DNA from 3 places in the Halolactibacillus sp. JCM 19043 genome. Region 2 is predicted to be linked to each of the others. Evidence: riboswitches for the same ligand, from Rfam matches in the RefSeq annotation. Region 2 holds a riboswitch; each other region holds the start of a gene.
What was found. A riboswitch is a leader RNA that binds a small molecule or an ion and turns the genes downstream of it on or off. The one in region 2 is predicted to bind thiamine pyrophosphate.
Positions count from the first base shown of each region.

Region 1: another riboswitch for thiamine pyrophosphate. It lies ahead of thiT (energy-coupled thiamine transporter ThiT); the one in region 2 lies ahead of tenA (thiaminase II).
Region 3: another riboswitch for thiamine pyrophosphate. It lies ahead of thiD (bifunctional hydroxymethylpyrimidine kinase/phosphomethylpyrimidine kinase); the one in region 2 lies ahead of tenA (thiaminase II).

Region 1 covers NZ_BAXD01000005.1:126,766-132,671, forward strand. The annotation lists gene JCM19043_RS18645 (hypothetical protein) at 77-838, shown strand; gene JCM19043_RS18060 (glycerate kinase) at 910-1,263, shown strand; partial or broken gene JCM19043_RS17330 (glycerate kinase) at 1,190-2,034, shown strand; TPP riboswitch at 2,250-2,357, shown strand; gene thiT (energy-coupled thiamine transporter ThiT) at 2,448-3,032, shown strand; gene JCM19043_RS04910 (LCP family protein) at 3,111-4,040, opposite strand; gene JCM19043_RS04915 (AraC family transcriptional regulator) at 4,151-4,915, opposite strand; gene JCM19043_RS04920 (hypothetical protein) at 5,143-5,832, shown strand; gene JCM19043_RS04925 (hypothetical protein) at 5,905-5,906, opposite strand, start outside.
Region 2 covers NZ_BAXD01000023.1:43,880-49,785, reverse strand. The annotation lists gene JCM19043_RS11090 (hypothetical protein) at 1-93, opposite strand, end outside; gene JCM19043_RS11085 (lipopolysaccharide assembly protein LapB) at 109-1,218, opposite strand; gene tenA (thiaminase II) at 1,542-2,219, opposite strand; TPP riboswitch at 2,295-2,404, opposite strand; gene htpG (molecular chaperone HtpG) at 2,461-4,335, opposite strand; gene JCM19043_RS17725 (IDEAL domain-containing protein) at 4,521-4,754, opposite strand; gene JCM19043_RS11065 (bifunctional diguanylate cyclase/phosphodiesterase) at 4,982-5,906, opposite strand, start outside.
Region 3 covers NZ_BAXD01000007.1:95,111-101,016, forward strand. The annotation lists gene JCM19043_RS05935 (glycoside hydrolase family 32 protein) at 1-393, shown strand, start outside; gene JCM19043_RS05940 (carbohydrate kinase) at 404-1,366, shown strand; gene JCM19043_RS05945 (YesL family protein) at 1,386-1,991, shown strand; gene lepB (signal peptidase I) at 2,171-2,707, shown strand; TPP riboswitch at 2,761-2,866, shown strand; gene thiD (bifunctional hydroxymethylpyrimidine kinase/phosphomethylpyrimidine kinase) at 2,964-3,812, shown strand; partial or broken gene thiM (hydroxyethylthiazole kinase) at 3,878-4,599, shown strand; gene thiE (thiamine phosphate synthase) at 4,599-5,234, shown strand; gene JCM19043_RS05970 (type 1 glutamine amidotransferase domain-containing protein) at 5,319-5,846, shown strand.

The DNA.
Region 1 (5,906 bases), on a different contig from region 2:
AGAAGACAAAATCTTAAATATTTGCGATCAACCGGTCAACTTACTTCGATCGTACTCAAAACTGATTGATCATGATGTGAATAAATTAGAGCCCGTTTACTTTGGTCTCAATCACTTCGGTTGGTTTACACATATTTATGATGAAACAGGACGTGACCGGGCACCAGAGTTAAAACAGATCATTTTAAATGGTGGCTTTAGACCGGTTGATGCGGAACAACGTGATCAATCGTGGCTTGAGACGTATGCGATGGTGGAGGACATGTTAAAAGATTTTCCTGATTATTTACCGAATACGTATTTACAATATTATCTCTATCCAGAGTATAAAGTGAAAAAACTAGATCCGAACTGGACGAGAACGGATGAGGTAAGAGAAGGTCGAGAGAAGAAAGTGTTTGAGGAATGTCGTCGTATTGTCGACAATGGCACCGCACGTGACTCAAAAGTTGTTCATAACGATGCTCATGGTGATATGATGGTTGAAGTCGCCGCATCGATTGCCAATAATGAGCGGAAAACCTTTATCGTGATGGTGAGAAATGATGGCATCATTGCGAACTTACCAGATGATAGTATGGTTGAAGTGGCAGCAACGCTTGGTGCCAATGGGCCACAACCTTATGCGGTTGGTCAGATTGGCACGTTCTATAAAGGGTTGATTGAAAATCAACATGCCTTTGAAAAATTGACCGTTGAAGCCTATATGGAAGGGTCATATACAAAAGCGCTCCAAGCCTTGACACTTAATCGTACCGTTGTGGATGCGAAAAAAGCTCGGGTTGTACTCGATGCCTTGATTGAAGCAAATAAAGATTACTGGCCAGAATTAAACTAATACGTGAAAGACAAAGAAGAGTATGGCACACTATAGTCATACTCTTTTGTTTTTAGAAAGGAATGAAAGTGATGCGCATCTTAACAGCAATTGATTCGTTTAAAGGTTCGATGACAAGTTCAGAAGCCAACAGAATCGTCAAGGATACATTAACGGAACATGACGTCATAAGTTTCACTGTCGCTGATGGTGGCGAAGGGACGGTACAAGCATTTTTAGAAGCAGAGGATGGAGACTACACCCAAAAAATAATCACAAATGTGAATGGCAGAAAAGCGATAGGGACGTGGGGCTGGATTGAAGAGAGTCACACGGCGATTATTGAAGTAGCGGAAGCTGCGGGTATTATTCATGCAGACAAGTACATTCCATCCGAGTTATCATACGAGTTTTGGAGTGGGAGAACAAATCAGCCAAGCACTTGATTACGGCGCAACAACGATTATTTTAGGACTGGGTGGTAGTGCTACGGTCGATGGTGGTATGGGGATGATGATGGCGCTTGGGGTAAAGTTTTTAGATGAACGAAATCAAGCATTGCCTTTACTCCCCGTTGATTTAAGCAAGGTCAAGCAAATTGATACAAGTGGCTTAGATCCGAGAGTGAAAGAGGTTAAGTGGTTGATTGCGAGTGATGTAACGAACCCGTTACTAGGCAGTAATGGAGCAACGTATGTGTTTGGTCTCCAAAAAGGTTTTTCACAAGCGGAACTAGCTGAACGAGAACAAGCGATGATGCAATTTAGTCGAGCAGTGGAAGAAACGTTACACGTGTCCTGTACTGAGATGCCCGGCGCTGGAGCAGCTGGGGGATTGGTTTTAGTTGTTATAGCTTTTTTGGGGCAACGTTTCAAAGTGGTTTAGATCTTTTAAGTGAACGCGGGAAACTAAAAGAAAAGTTACGTGACGTTGATTTAGTGATCACGGGTGAAGGGAAGTTTGACAGGCAGTCACTCGCAGGTAAAGTGCCAATCGGAATGAGTCGACTAGCTAAAGAGGTGGGCGTACCGACGGTGGTCTTTGCTGGTAAGGTCGAACAGGGATTAACCGAGTTAAAGGAAGAGAATATTCATGTCACGCTACCGATTGTGAACGAGCCGATGACACTTGACTTAGCTATGGCAGAAGGCCCGAGATTATTAAAGGAGGCACTCGAAAGGTTTCAACAGATTCTCACGTTAACCGTTAAGAAATAATTGTATGGCCGTTATTCAAACGAAAGGGTCAGTAGAACATGAATGAATCATTAGAAGCTCTCTCTATCTTCATTTCTTTCTGCATAACATAGTGATGAAATGATGTATATAGAAAAACAGATAGGCAGATGATAACGATGAAACAATTTAAACATCATCCCTTGCATTTTCAGAATAGACTGATATAATACAACTAACAAGAAAAGTAATTGAATCAAGCCTTCAAGGGGAGCTGATAATCGTCAGCTGAGAGTAAGTATCGATACTTAGACCCTCTGAACCTGTTAGTTAATACTAGCGTAGGGATGGTGGCTTTTTTGATGGCGTTTTAAGTAATGTTAGGGTCCTCCATCAGGAAGCATCCCTTGGCATTGCTTTTTTTGTTGCACAAATTTTATGAGGAGGCATGTTTGATGCAATCAAAACGTACATTATTTTTAATTGAGGTCGCGATTTTTTCAGCGCTTGCGCTTATTTTAGACCTCGTCCCATTCTTATCATTTAAAGTATGGGCCCAAGGAGGATCGATTTCTTTTGCGATGATTCCGGTGTTTATTATCAGTTATCGCTGGGGACTAAAGGGTGGCTTATTATCAGGATTACTGTTAGGTGTCTTACAAATTGTTTCAGGTACTGCCTGGATCGCTCATCCGGTTCAAGGTTTGCTTGACTATCCAATTGCCTTTACTGTGTTAGGTTTTGCGGGACTCTTTAAAGACCAAGCAGCGAATGCATTACAGAGTGGTTCTAAAGGGAGCTTTGTGAAGTGGGTCATTGTCGGTGTTGGGCTCGGCAGCACCCTTCGCTTTGTTAGTCATTATCTAGCAGGCGTGGTGTTCTTTGATTCACTCATTGACGGCATGAATATTTGGCTCTATTCTTTTGTCTATAATGCGTCGTATATTATCCCGTCGGCGATCATTAATATTGTCGCGGTGGCATTTCTCTTTAGTAAACGACCATCACTTGTTAAAAAACCGATGCGTCACGCCGCTTAATGGACCCTAGCGCGTGATAGCATGACAAAAATAAAGCCGCGCGTCGACCTTATATAAGTCGATGCGCGGCTTTTTAGATTAAGATTCAATTAAATCATGAACTTTATTGATTTCCTCTTCAGTGACAATGTGATAATAAATGTTATTGATCATCGAACCAGACCCCTGCATTTGATAGTCTTCAAAATTCGAGGCAGTTTGACGGTAACCTTGGAATAGTGATGTCATATCACTAAAGGTCATATTGGTACTCACGTTGTTACCTAGCACATCAAGTAAATCCGAAATACGGGTGATGTTTTCGATTTTCGCACCTTCTCTTACAATACCTTCAATGACTTTACGCTGACGTTCGGTCCGGCCAAAGTCACCTCTTGGGTCTTCTTTTCTCATCCGGACAAAATTCATCGTCTCATCCCCGGTTAAGGTAATGTTGCCGGTTGGGAAGGTGTTGCCACCTTGAGAAAAATTCAGTTCATTATTTACAGTGATTGGACCGACTAAATCAACGAGTTCAGCCATACCATCCATATTCACCCGCGCAAAATAATCAATATCAATATCTAAGAAATTTTCAACTGTTTCAATCGCCATGTCTGGGCCACCGAATGCATGCGCATGATTGATCTTATCTTCTGTTCCGCGACCAGCAATCGTCGTCCGAGTATCACGCGGAATACTGACGAGTTGAATTTTGTCTTCATTTGGCTTTAAAGTCATGACAATGATCGCATCCGAACGACCACTGACAGATGACTCTGAATCAATACCGAGTAAGAGGATATTAAGATTATCTTTGTTCTCGATTTTTTCTTTTGTTTTTTCCGTATCAATCACGTTACCAGAAACTTTTTCATGCATATTGTCATTGACATTGCTTTTAACCTCGTTATATAAATGCACACCATAACCAACGATCGATAATAATAAGACGAGTAAGATAATGACGGGGGTTAAAATCCACCATTTCTTTTTATTTTTCTTTTTGTTTAAACGGCTATTTTCCATATCAAAACTTCTTTCTGTATTATATTTTTATTCTAAGTAGTAAGATTATAACAAATTTCGCGGAATCTACAAGTGTTATTGGCTATTTCTCATCTAACTTTCATCTATTGTTAGGAGGCGGTATATTGCTTCCGGTAGTCTGACGCCGTCATATTCGTGTATTTAAGGAAATTACGGTTAAACGTCCGTAACGTCTCATAGCCACACTGACGAGAAATTTCAGAAATGGTTAACTCACTATGGGTTAACTTATTAATCGCTTGAGAAACGCGGTATTGATTTAAATAATCAGTAAAAGAAAGTGACGTCATTTGTTTAAATGCTTGAGAAACGTAAGTATAGTCATAGTCAAGGATCGTCGCCGCTCTTTTTAATGAACAATCCTTATCGTAATGATTGTCAACATACAGTAATAAATCATGCAGTAATGTGGTATTCATTGTTGCTTTTTTTTCGATAAAGTTCGATTGACTGATTAAACGTGAAAGCACATCATACAAAAACGCTTTTTGATGGTACACCGTCTGGAGTTTCTCTATCTTTGGTAAGGCAGAGTAGGAAATGACAGGTGAGGTCGCTAACCGCTCTTTATATTGTTGATCAAAATCACTGATGAAATCGGTTGAGAATAAGAGAATGGTAACTTTCGAATGGTGCTCTGATGTAATACGATGAACTTGATGACTGTGAATGAAAATAAGTTGTTCTTTCGACACATTATAGGTTGTATCATTCATATCAACGCTAATCATTCCTTCATGGACAAGTATACATTCGTACGCAACATGAAAGTGTAAGGGAAACTGAAGGTCGTTGACGTGATGATATAAAAATGTTGTGGGGCCCGTTAACCCGTGGGTTTGAAAAAATACCATGCACACACCCTCCAATGAATGTTTAAGACTTACTTGTCATTATACTATAGTTCCTTCTTTTTCGTTAATATATTGAGAAAATGAGCGGATTATAAGAGTAGACGATGTTTCTGCACTAAAAGTGACATATCTTCACGAAAGAAACTTTTAGGCAAAGACTAGGCACTTGTTTCGTTAAATGGTAGTATGAAATTAGGAAAATAATGATAAAGGTGGTGAGGGTGTGAATGGCGTTTATTGATCTCATGATAGAAGAAGTTCCTGTTTTTTATCTCGTCGTCTTTTTTATTTTCTTTTTGTTGATGATACTTATGTTAAGAAAGCTACGCCAACTGACAGATTATAAATGTATCGTTATCATCAATACAATCAATCAAACGTATCAAACCATCTTAACAACGCCGATCACTGTCATAGATGATCAAGCGTCAAAGACGTCCTTACAACACTACTTATTAGATAGACAGCCCGTCATATATCACGGCAAAATAGCGGACGATGATTTGGTGATTGATAAAGAACAGAGGCAATACACCTTACCTAAGCCGCTGTTAGAACAATTCTTTTATGTACTTAGTCAAGTCAAAACGATGATGGTTAGGAAAAGACATAGTCACCGTCAGCTGTCACTCATGATTGAGACGCAAGACCCCTTGTTGTTCCTATCATTATTAGATAAAAATCAGTGGAATGAGTATGAACGTTTGTTTACAAATAAACAACTGATGCCGGTGGTGTATTTAGCTATCAAACAAGTGAATGATGCTTGGGATGATTTATCGGTGACCGATCGCTTGTATGTGCGCAACATACTAAAAGATTATGGCCGTAGTGGTATGGAGAAGCTCGCGGTATATTTGACAAGACGAGAACGCCGACAGTTAGTCCGATTAGAAAAGCGGTTAAGAAACCATTGAAACCAACGCTTCATTAAGAGGATTAAAAAAAGAAACAAGCACCTAGTGTTTAAGGGCTTGTTTCTTTTTTGTTT
Region 2 (5,906 bases):
ATCAAAGGACTGTAAAATAGCGCTTATCTCAAATGCTACAAAAAGTAATAATCCTGTTATAAAAAAAATCATACCAACAAAAATCTTAATCATTTAATTTTCACACCTTTATTCAATTTCTAGCATCCGATCGATACCATCTGAAAGTTCATTAACCGTTGATTGCCAATAGCTAAAGTCCTTTAATTCAAGTCCCATAAACGTATTATAATAGTCTTGTGCGCTTGTATGATCAGAAAAACGCAAGCTTAATCGAGTTAGGTTAGAAAAAATAATATCTTGGTATTCTCCTGTATAGGCAAGATTGTCAAATCCTTCTCTAGATATTTCATAGTCACCTTGGGTGCTTGTGATAAATGCGGATATTAGTTTTTCCTCAAGAATCCAATCGTTTTCTTCAACCATCTTTAGTAACGCGTTTAATTCGCTTATATTTTTTGTTAGATAATAGTTCTCGGCGAGTAACACATAACTTGATTTTAAATTAGGATAAATATTGATACGTTCTTTAAAGTATTGAATAGCTTGATCATATTTTCCATATTGATTATGTAATAATCCTGCGTTATAAAGAATATGTTCATGAGGATATTTATTCGCATTATGATAATCTTTTATCGCTGTTTCAGAAGCTTTTAATTTCATTGAATTCAGCGGTAAACCTTCTATTACATCTACCCAAGCTTCTTCTTTTTTCACATCAAAACTGTCGACAATTTCAGACCATTCTGCATAATATTGTGGGTCAGTGTTATTTATTTTTGTAGCAGCAACCGCATCATTAGCTATTTGTTGGGCATGTTCAAATTCCCCTAGCAATAAGTACACTTGTGATATTAAAAACAATGTTGTTGGGTGATGGCTCTTTACTTCATCATAAGCTTTTAAAAATTCTAGCGCTAACTCGTATTCTTCAATTTCTAGATAGCAAATGGCTAAGCTGTATAAATATTGGTCGTTTTGCGTATCCAGTAATAGTAATTCATTATAAATCTCAACCGCGTCATCATACTTTTCTTCTTTTTCATATAATGCGACTAACTCTTCTAAAGTTTCAATTTTTTCTTTCTCAATATCCACTAATTCTTCTTCATTTTCAATATCATTACTTAATTCTTGGTTATTTTTGTTAGGGGATATGATATTTTTTATATTGATGGTGAGTAATGTTGACAAAATAACTATAAATATAATAATGTACTTGTTTTTTCTTTGCATGTCATGTGAGCCCCCTACTTTCATATCTGAGATAAGTTAAAACAGGGAGAACAATGAATATTTATCTCTGTGATATAAAATAATTTGATAATTTTGTTAATAACATAACCATACCAAAAATTTCAAAATAAGTCCATAATAAATTGGGGATTTGTAGAGAAACTATTAGTTAAAACGTTTATGGTAAAGGCACCATTATCTTAAGAAACATACTATATTGGTCATCACAGTTTAGTCTATACGAAAACCACCAACAAAAAAAGTGTTGGTGGTTTAGGGTTTAGTCAATTAAAGGTTTATAGTCTGGTTTTAATTTGTAACTGCTATATGACGATAGGCGTCCATCGGCATATCTCTAATGTGTACGCCATCTCCCAGAATAAATATTCATATTGACTGCTCTTTAAGAACAGATCAGTCCAACGTTCTTTTTCTTTTTCTGATGCGGTTTCTGCAAGTTGGTCTAACCGGTCGATTTGTTCTTTGACGAGTGTCATAAACCAATCGGAATGATACGCCTGTATCCACGTTTGATAGACGGGTTCTTTTGGCGTTTTGTCTTTTAACTGTTCACCGATTTCAGCATACAACCAGTAACATGGTAAAATCGCCGCAATAACGTCCCCTAGTTGGCCAAATTGACTGGCTCGGTACATATGTGATGTATAAGCATACGCTGTTGGAGCCGGCTCAAAGGATTGCTGGTCTTTTTCAGAGATATTTAATTGTTTCATAAAGGTCCGGTGAAGATCCAGTTCTGCTTCATAGGTGCCTTGAACGTGTTTAGCCATACTGTTCGTTACTTCTAATGAGTCTGCTTTTGCGGCAGCTAATGCTTGCGTCTTTGCAAAGTGACTTAAATAATACGCATCTTGCAAGACGTAGTAGCGAAACCGGTCGAGCGGTAAGGTGGAGTCCCCAAGCCCTTGTACAAAGGGGTGATCAAAACTCGCTTTCCAAATCGGATCAGCCTTTTGTCTTAATTCATCTGTAAATCTCATATAATTCTCTCCTTTTTCCAAATAAAAACACCACCGCTAAATAAGCAAGTGGTGTCGATCATTGAATAAAGAAAGTCAAATCTCGTCCCACTTCCCTCCGCTAGCATCAACTAGATCAGGTTCAAAGGGTCAAGGCATTCGTTGCCAATCTCAGTCACAGATCAGTGACTCCCCTAGTGGTGTTTCATTTGATTGTATTTTGATACTGTTACTGTAACATACTGACTATTAAAGTCAAGTGTTACTTCATCACTTTCCAAACATCATTGGCATAGCTTACTGGGTCTTCTACTGGTAAACCTTCAATCAGTAAAGCCTGATTGTATAGGACATTCGTGTATGTCTCCATCATATCTTCGTTTGATTGTGAGGCTTGTTTGAGTGACTTAAAGATATCATGATCCGCGTTAATTTCTAACACTTTCTCAGCTTTTACGCCTTGATTCTCAGGCATCATGCTTAAGACTTTTTCCATCTCAATGGAGATATCCCCTTCGTTAGATAGGCAGACAGGGTGTGTCTTTAAGCGTTTAGACAGGCGAACATCTGATACTTTACCTTTAAGAATCTCTTTCATTTGATCGAAAATCGCTTGATCTTCTTCAGAAGCTGTTTTTTCTTCCGCTTGATCGTCCTCAAAACCTAAATCACCACTTGAAACAGATTTAAATTCTTTTTCATCGTAGTTCAATAACATTTTAATCGCAAATTCATCAATATCATCAGTGAAGTAAAGAATTTCATAGCCTTTATCACGGACGATTTCTGTCTGAGGTAAACGTTCGATGCGCGCATGTGACTCACCTGTGGCATAATAAATATAGGTTTGGTCTTCCTTCATACGTTCAACATATTCGGCTAAGGTGACAAGTTTCTCTTCAGTTGATGAATAGAATAGAAGTAAATCTTTTAAGGTATCTTTATTTTGACCAAAGTCACTGTAGACACCATATTTCAATTGACGACCGAAAGCTTTAAAGAACGTTTCATACTTCTCGCGATCATTCATTAATAATTTCTTTAATTCTTGTTTGATCTTCTTCACTAAGTTTTTCTCGATTAGCTTCAACTGACGGTCATGCTGTAACATTTCGCGAGAAATATTAAGTGATAAGTCTTCTGAATCGACAAGACCTTTCACAAAGCTAAAGTAATCAGGTAACAGTTCAGGCGCTTTATTTTTAATTAAGACGCCATTTGAGTATAACTCCAAGCCTTTTTCAAACTCTTGCGAGTAATAGTTATAAGGCGCTGTTTCAGGCACGTAAAGAATCGCTTGATAACGAATATTACCATCGACACTCACATGTACATGTGTTAATGGATCATCATAACCGAAATGTTTTTCTTGATAGAAGTTTTTATAATCATCATCGGTTAATTCAGCTTTGTTTTTCTTCCAGATTGGTACCATGCTGTTGACCGTTTTCTCTTCAACAATCGTTTCATATTCATCTTCTGTACCTTCTTTTAATTTTTCTTCCGTTAGATCCATTTTAATTGGATAGCGAATGAAGTCTGAATAAGTTTTAACGATCGTTTGCAGTTGACGCGGATCTAAGAATTGTTCAAAGTCATCATCTTCTGTGGACGCTTTAATCGTTAGTGTGATCGTTGTACCCACATCATCTTTAGTCGCCTCTTCGATGGTAAAGCCTTCAGCGCCTTCAGAGTACCAGTGATACGCTTGATCTGAATCTACTGCGCGCGACGTTACACTTACTTTGTCAGCAACCATGAAAGCTGCGTAAAAGCCGACACCAAACTGGCCAATAATATCAAAACCATCTTTAATTTCATTGTCTTTTTTAAATGCCAGTGAACCACTTTTCGCAATGGTGCCTAAATTTTGTTCAAGCTCTTCTTTTGTCATACCAATCCCATTATCAGTGATTGTTAACGTACGATGATCCTTATCTGTAGAAATTTTAATGTAATAGTCCGATTGATCAAATGTAATCGACTCATCGGTTAATGCGCGGTAATACATCTTATCCATCGCGTCACTCGCATTGGAGATTAATTCACGTAAGAATACCTCGCGTTTTGAATAAATCGAATGAATCATCATGTCTAATAATCGTTTTGACTCTGCTTCAAATTGTCTGACGGCCATATGTTATTCCCTCACTTTTTAATATTTTTTATGTATTAGCACTCGACACTTTAAAGTGCTAACATATATTTTTTAACATATTTTTAACCATCTTGTCAATCCTTTCGTATCAGGTTATCGTTAATTAACTACGTTTAAACAGAAAAAACCACACCTCTAGGTGTGGCTAATTTCATCTTATGTGATTAATTGACTTGGGTATAGTCAATATGACGTTTCGCTTCTGTTTCTTTTTTCAAGTAATTGTATTGATCAGATAATGCGTCAAACCATGCTTTATCATTTGTTTGAAGGGCTAAGTCGATTAATTGTTCTAATTCACCAAGAGTATAGTATTTGCTATCTGGCTCTACTTGTAATTTGACCACGTGAACTTGGATACTGTGATTGGTTAAAAGATGGTTATCACTCGCAATCACACGTATTTGTACCCTGTTCTCTTCTTCTAGTTGTTTTTCGACGAAGCCATGAATACGCTCACCCTTGTTTGACTGTAATTTGACCCAATCCCCTACATTTACTTGTTTTCTTTCTTCTGCCTCATGTTTGACACCACCTTTTCTATTAATTATTTTAAATTGACAGAATACTTAGAATAGTCATTTAAAATATTTAATAGTAATTTTAATCGGTTATGGTGATAATGTCAATAGTCTTGCTCAAACTGCTGTTTCGTAAGTGGTTGACTCATTAAGAAACCTTGATAAGCATCTAGTTGAACCGACTCAATTAATGCGACTTCTTCTGCCGTTTCTACTCCTTCTTGGATAATAATTAATCTCAACTCTTTCGCAAGCGTTACTAAACGTTTATAGCTGCTTAAACCATCCTCATCACTAAGTGCGTCATGGAGAGTCCCTTGTGAAAGTTTAATCATCTTAAAGGGTAGTGTTCGCAGTTGACGTAGGGATAAATAATGATCCCCAAAAGAATCAATCGCCACTTGAATACCAGCTTTTTGATAAGCGCTCAGTTTGATTTTTAAGTTTTTACATTTATCACGCGAGAGATTTTCACTGATTTCAATGACTAAATGTTCAAGGTTGACGTTTGCTGCCTCGAATTGCTGGTGGATAGATAAAAAGGTTTTCTCATCACGACATTCTTTTTCTGTTAGGTTAATATGCAACTTGATCGCTTGATGGTGGCGTTCATTGTATCCTGATAGGGTTTGTGTTGCTTCTTTTAGTAAAAACTGCGAGAATTGAGGCATTAAGCCGTTCTTCTCAGCAATCGGAATAAACACATTAGGTGCAATCGCGCCTAGTTTGTTATGCTGCCAGCGTAATAAAGCTTCAACGGCGCGGATATCTTTTGTTGCGGTATCAATAATCGGTTGATAGACGACGTAGAGCTCCTGGCGTTCGATTGCTTGGAATAAGTCTGTCTCTAATTGAATGTAAAGCGATACTTCTGTTTCAAGTGCAGGGGTATAAAATCTAAACGTATTTTTCCCTTGTTGTTTTGCTTGATACATACTTAAATCAGCATACTTAGTCAGTTCATTTAGCGATTGAGAATGTTTAGGGTATAAGCTAATGCCAATACTTGCCGTCACAATAAAGCTATGA
Region 3 (5,906 bases), on a different contig from region 2:
CCAACATTTAAAGAAGCGATGCAGATTGATTTAGAGTTACAACTGGATGCTGCCGATCAGGTTGTGATCACACTCCAGTCACAAGAAGATGATCAATTAACGTTGACACTAGACGCTCATGATAGAATATTAATACTTGACCGAAGTAAAGCAGGACAAATAGACTTTTCGCCATTATTCAAAGAAGTGCAAACGGCACCAATCAATACGGGACATGTTCAGTTATCGATCGTGTTAGATCGGTCATCGATTGAACTATTTGTTGACGGTGGTACATCAGCACTAACAAGCCTTGTCTATCCACTTGAGCGCTTTTCTGACTTAATGGTAACATCAGTTAATCAGCGTTCGTCATTGGTTTCAGGTAAAGTCATGAGACTGAGTAAGGGGTGAACGAAAAGGTATGGTGAATAATATCGCATGTATTGGTGAATTACTGATTGACTTTTTTTGTACAGATATAGATGTTTCACTAGTGGAAGGTAAGTCGTTTGAGAAAAAAGCAGGCGGTGCGCCTGCAAATGTGGCGGCGGCTATTGCTAGACATGGTGGTGCGGCGTACTTTGTCGGAAAAGTAGGGGAAGATGCTTTTGGCACCTTCCTCGAACAATCCTTAACAGCCGCAAAAGTAAAAACAGATCATTTATTAAAAACAAACCTTGCTAAAACAACGTTAGCTTTTGTATCATTAGATTCAAGTGGTGAACGAGATTTTGAATTTATGCGAGGAGCGGATGGATTATTAGAGGGAAAGGATCTTGATCAAACCTTAATTGATTCGATGCATACGTTGCATTTTGGCTCAGCCACAGCTTTATTAACGGATCCTTTTCGCAAAACGTATATCAACATGATGAAAAAAGGACAGCAAAGGCAGCAATTTATCGCCTTTGATCCTAACTACCGTTCGGATCTTTGGGGTAATGATCAACCAGCTTTTGTTGAGTGGGTGTATCACTGCTTACCTTATGCTAATTATGTTAAAGTAAGTGAAGAGGAATTATTGTTATTAACGCAACAAGATAATATGGCTGAGGCAGTTGATCGGCTTCATGATGAGGGCGTGTCTCTCGTGACAGTGACACTAGGTAAGGCAGGGACTTATGTGTCTACGCGTGACTTTAAAAAAGTAATCAACAGTATTAAAGTTGAAGCAATCGATTCAACGGGGGCAGGAGATGCGTTTGTTGGCGCATTATTATCTCAGTTATCAACTTATGCTCAACCGCTTGAAGTGATTAAAAATGAAGCAGTATTAACAGAGATGATTACTTATGCTAATGTGACCGCAGCGCTTGTATGCACCAAAGTTGGCGCCATTGAATCAATACCTGAAGCAGACAAAGTGTTAGCATACATCAATTAATGGAAAGAGGTGGACTAAAATGTATCGTCAAAGCTGGTTTATAAAAGTAGGTACACTTGGTTTCCACCTCATTCTATTAAATATCTGTTTTTGGTTAGGGAGTGTATTGGGGCTAGGTATTATCGGCTTTTTCCCTAGTTTAGCAGCCCTTTTCTACGTTTTAAGACAAATGATTGTCTTTAAAGATGACGATGATGTGTTCAAAAAATATTGGAAGAGTTATAAAGAAAATCTATTGAAAGCAAATCTGTTAGGTTACCTGTATGTATTAGCCGTGGCGATACTCTATGGTAATTACCGCGTGGCCTTATTAATCGATCACGCCTTATTTTCAAAAGGCTATTTCTTTATCATTATTCTTCTAACCGCTATCGTTATATTAAGTTTGATGACGGTATTTCCGGTATTTGTTCACTATCATTTTCCTTTACGAGATTATCCAAAAGTCGCGCTTATTTATTCTGTCGCAAGACCGATTCAAACGATTATATCTGTCGGTCTAGTCTATGTGTTAGCTCAAGTGATGTTGGCTTATGCGGCGTTATTCTTGTTACTTGGCGTCAGTTTAATGGCATATGTTCTCATGAGAGTCGCAGCCACACATTTTTTAAAAGTGGATGATTAGATTGAGTGGTATCACGTAATGAATAGTGAGTGATGATCAAAAGGTTACGTCATAAATTAAATAGTCAAATTAAAATCTCGTGCTTTCTACGCATGAGGTTTTTTGTCTGTTCAGTGAAATCATGGATTTTCTTATGGAAAGCGCGTATAATAAGAAAAAAAGATAAATGAGGGTTAGAGATGGTAAAAGAATTGATTTCCTGGATCAAAGCCATTGTGATTGCATTGGTGATTGTGCTTGTCGTGAGAGAATTTGTGATGACGCCGTCTGTTGTTAAAGGAACGTCAATGGAACCGACCTTGCATGATGGTGACCGAATTATTATAAGTAAATTGGGCGAGTTAGAACGGTTTGACCAAATCGCTTTTGTTGCACCTGATTCAGTTATTGAAGAGAATTATGTGAAGCGCATCATTGGGTTACCGGGTGACTATGTTGAAGTAAAAGATGATGTGTTATTCATTAACGGGGTCAGTTATCCAGAAGTCTATTTAGAAGATGTCTTAAGTCAGTTGGATGGCTACACGTATACCGATGATTTTAGTATGAATGAATTAGGCTTAACGGAAGTACCTGAAGGGATGTATTTTGTCTTAGGAGATAATCGACCGGATAGCCGGGATAGTCGTTATTTTGGTGTGATTGAAGAAGACAGTGTGATTGGTGAAATCGTCTTTCGGATTTGGCCGCCAGAAGATATTGGCTTGCTTCAATAAGCTTGACAAACTTTCTCATATTCACTATGGTTAAGTTAACAAATAAATACGGATGAAACCGCTAGGGGCGCACATGTGTGCTGAGATAAAGTGAATCACTTTGGTCCCTTTGAACCTGATTTGGTTAGTACCAACGTAGGGAAGTGGGACTCTTGTGAAACCTAGCGTCTTTATTGGCGTTCGTTTTAATCATACACTCACAACCGTTCCTCGACCTATGAGGAGCGGTTTTTTGCGTCTACAAGGAGTGGAGAAAATGAAAAAAGTTCAAACAGCATTAACGATTGCCGGGACCGATCCAACAGGAGGTGCGGGTATTCAAGCGGACCTCAAGTCATTTGAAGAACGTTGTGTCTACGGTATGAGTGTGGTTACGTCTGTTGTTGCGCAAAATACGCAATGTGTATCGTTAATTCATCATCAACCAATTGAGATGATTGACAGGCAACTGGCCTGTGTCTTTGATGATATTCAACCAGATGCGATAAAGACAGGCATGATTGCGACCGAAGAAATGATGAGATTGATTGGTGACTATTTAACAAAATACCCCGATATTCCGTATGTATTAGACCCAGTCATGGTCGCAACGAGTGGCGATGTCTTAATGGAAGAGAGTTCTCGTGCGGTTATTCGGGAAGTATTAATTCCAAAAGCAACACTTGTGACACCGAATTTAAAAGAAGCAAGTTTGTTATTGGACCGTTCGATTACAACGTTAGAGGAGATGACACAAGCCGCGAAAGATCTGGTGCATGTGTTAGGTGCCAGCGCTGCAGTTGTAAAAGGTGGGCATTTAACTGAGGAAGCTACTGATGTCTTTTATGACGGGGGCGTAGTGCACTATTTAACGAAAGAAAGAGTCAAGACGAAACATACACATGGGACAGGTTGCACGTATAGTGCGGTTATTACCGCAGAACTTGCGAAAGGTCAATCGATGCTTGATGCGGTCAGTTTAGGAAAAGCGTTTATTCATGCTGCAATTTTTTACGGGATTGACCTCGGACGTGGTAACGGGCCGACGAATCATTTTGGTTACCGGTTAAAAGGGGTACCCAATGACATAAACACTTGTCAAGATACTAGAGGGGGTGAGGTATAATGCATTACTTAGAATTAGTAAAAGAACGCGCACCTCTCATTCACAACATCACGAATCAAGTCGTGATGAATGTTACCGCAAACGGGCTTTATGCCTCGGTGCTTCGCCGCTTATGGCGCATGAAAAAGAAGAAATGGATGACATTATAAATATTTCAGATGCGCTTGTTTTGAATATCGGTACAATCACAGAACCGGTGTTTCAGGCGATGCAAGTAGCGGGAAGAAAAGCTCAGGAAAAAGGGATTCCTATTGTGTTAGATCCCGTTGGTGTTGGCGCTTCAAATTACCGGATGCGTGTCGTTACACATTTACTTGAGACGTTAAAGATTAGTTTCATCAGAGGCAATGCGGCAGAAATTATGACCCTTGTCTCACTTAAACAAGCTGGTAAGGGTGTCGAAGGGGATATTGATACGGATGTAGGGACGATTGCGAGAGCCTTCTATCGGCGCTATCGTATCCCGGTTGTTGTGACGGGGAAAGAAGATATGATTTATAGTGGCAAAACACTTTACCGATTGAAAAACGGCTCGCCAATACTAAAACAGGTCACTGGGACGGGGTGTTTACTTACCTCTGTCATCGCCGCTTTTTTAGCCGTAGCTGATGATGATCATTATATCGAAGCTGCGGCAGAAGCAGTCAGTTTTTATACTGTCGCAAGTGAGGTAGCGGCAGAAAGAAGCGAACTACCAGGTTCTTTTCAAATGCATTTTATCGATTGTTTAGCTACCCTGAGTATTTCTGAATGGAAAAAACAAGCTGTGATTGAGGTGAGTAGCTAATGTTTCAGCGTGAATGGTTGAGGTTATATTTTATTTTTGGTGAGGCTTATATAGAAGAAGCTAGTTTACCGATTATTGAGGCAGCACTTAAGAGTGGGGTGACAATGTTTCAGTTACGAGAGAAAGGTCCCTTTGCGCTCAAGGGTACTGCCCTTATTGAATACGGATATAAAGTGAAAGCGTTATGTAGACAATATCGTGTACCATTTGTTGTGAATGATGATCTTGAACTGGCGATGGCACTAGGTGCTGATGGCGTTCATCTCGGTCAAGATGATGTGTCGATTGAACAAGCAAGAGCCGTGTTGCCAAAAGAGATGTTTATCGGGATATCGGCAACGAATCTTGAAGAAGCAATCATAGCAAAAAAACGAGGCGCTGACTATATTGGGGTAGGTCCAATTTATCCAACCTTAACTAAAGCAGATGCAAAAATACCCATTGGATTTTCAAGGTTAAAAGCAATTAAAGATCATGTAGGAGATACCCCTATAGTTGCGATTGGTGGCTTAAGGGCCAGAGATATGCCTCGGTTAAAGAAGTATCATATTGATGGCGCGGCGGTTATTTCAGAGATTGGTTACCAACAAGATGTTTCGGCTAGTGTTATATCATTTCTTTCGTCATACAATTAAATCCAACAAAAGGTGGAGTTTAACTCGGGTATTTTACGGTTAAACATAAAGAAGAGCGACAAAACTTAAGGAGGCTAAAGTGTGATGAAGTTAAAAGATACACGCGTGTTACAAGTTGTTGACGAAGCGTTTGAAGATTTAGAATTATGGTACCCTGTCCTAAGAATGCGAGAAGCTGGGGCTACGGTCGATATTGCTGGTACGGAAAAAGGTAAAGTCTACACTGGGAAGTACGGTGTGCCGTGTGAATCAACGCATGCCTTTGAAGATATTGACCCAGCGGATTATGATGTGTTACTCGTCCCAGGTGGCTGGGCGCCAGATAAACTGCGCCGTTACGACAGTGTGTTGAATATTGTCAAAGCGATGGATCAAGATAAGAAAGTGATTGGTCAGATTTGTCATGCAGGTTGGGTGCTGATCTCAGCTGATATTGTTAGGGATGTAACAATGACAAGTACACCAGCGCTTATCGATGATTTAAAAAATGCGGGTGCCACCTGGATTGATGAACCAGTCGTCAAATCGGGGCATATTATTTCTAGTCGGAGACCAAGTGACTTGCCGCAGTATATGGAAACAATTATCGAAGCGGTCGTTAAAGATTTATAAAAAATGGATCGATAGGTTTAGAGCCTATCGGTCTTTTTATGTTGTTAAATTAAAAAAATG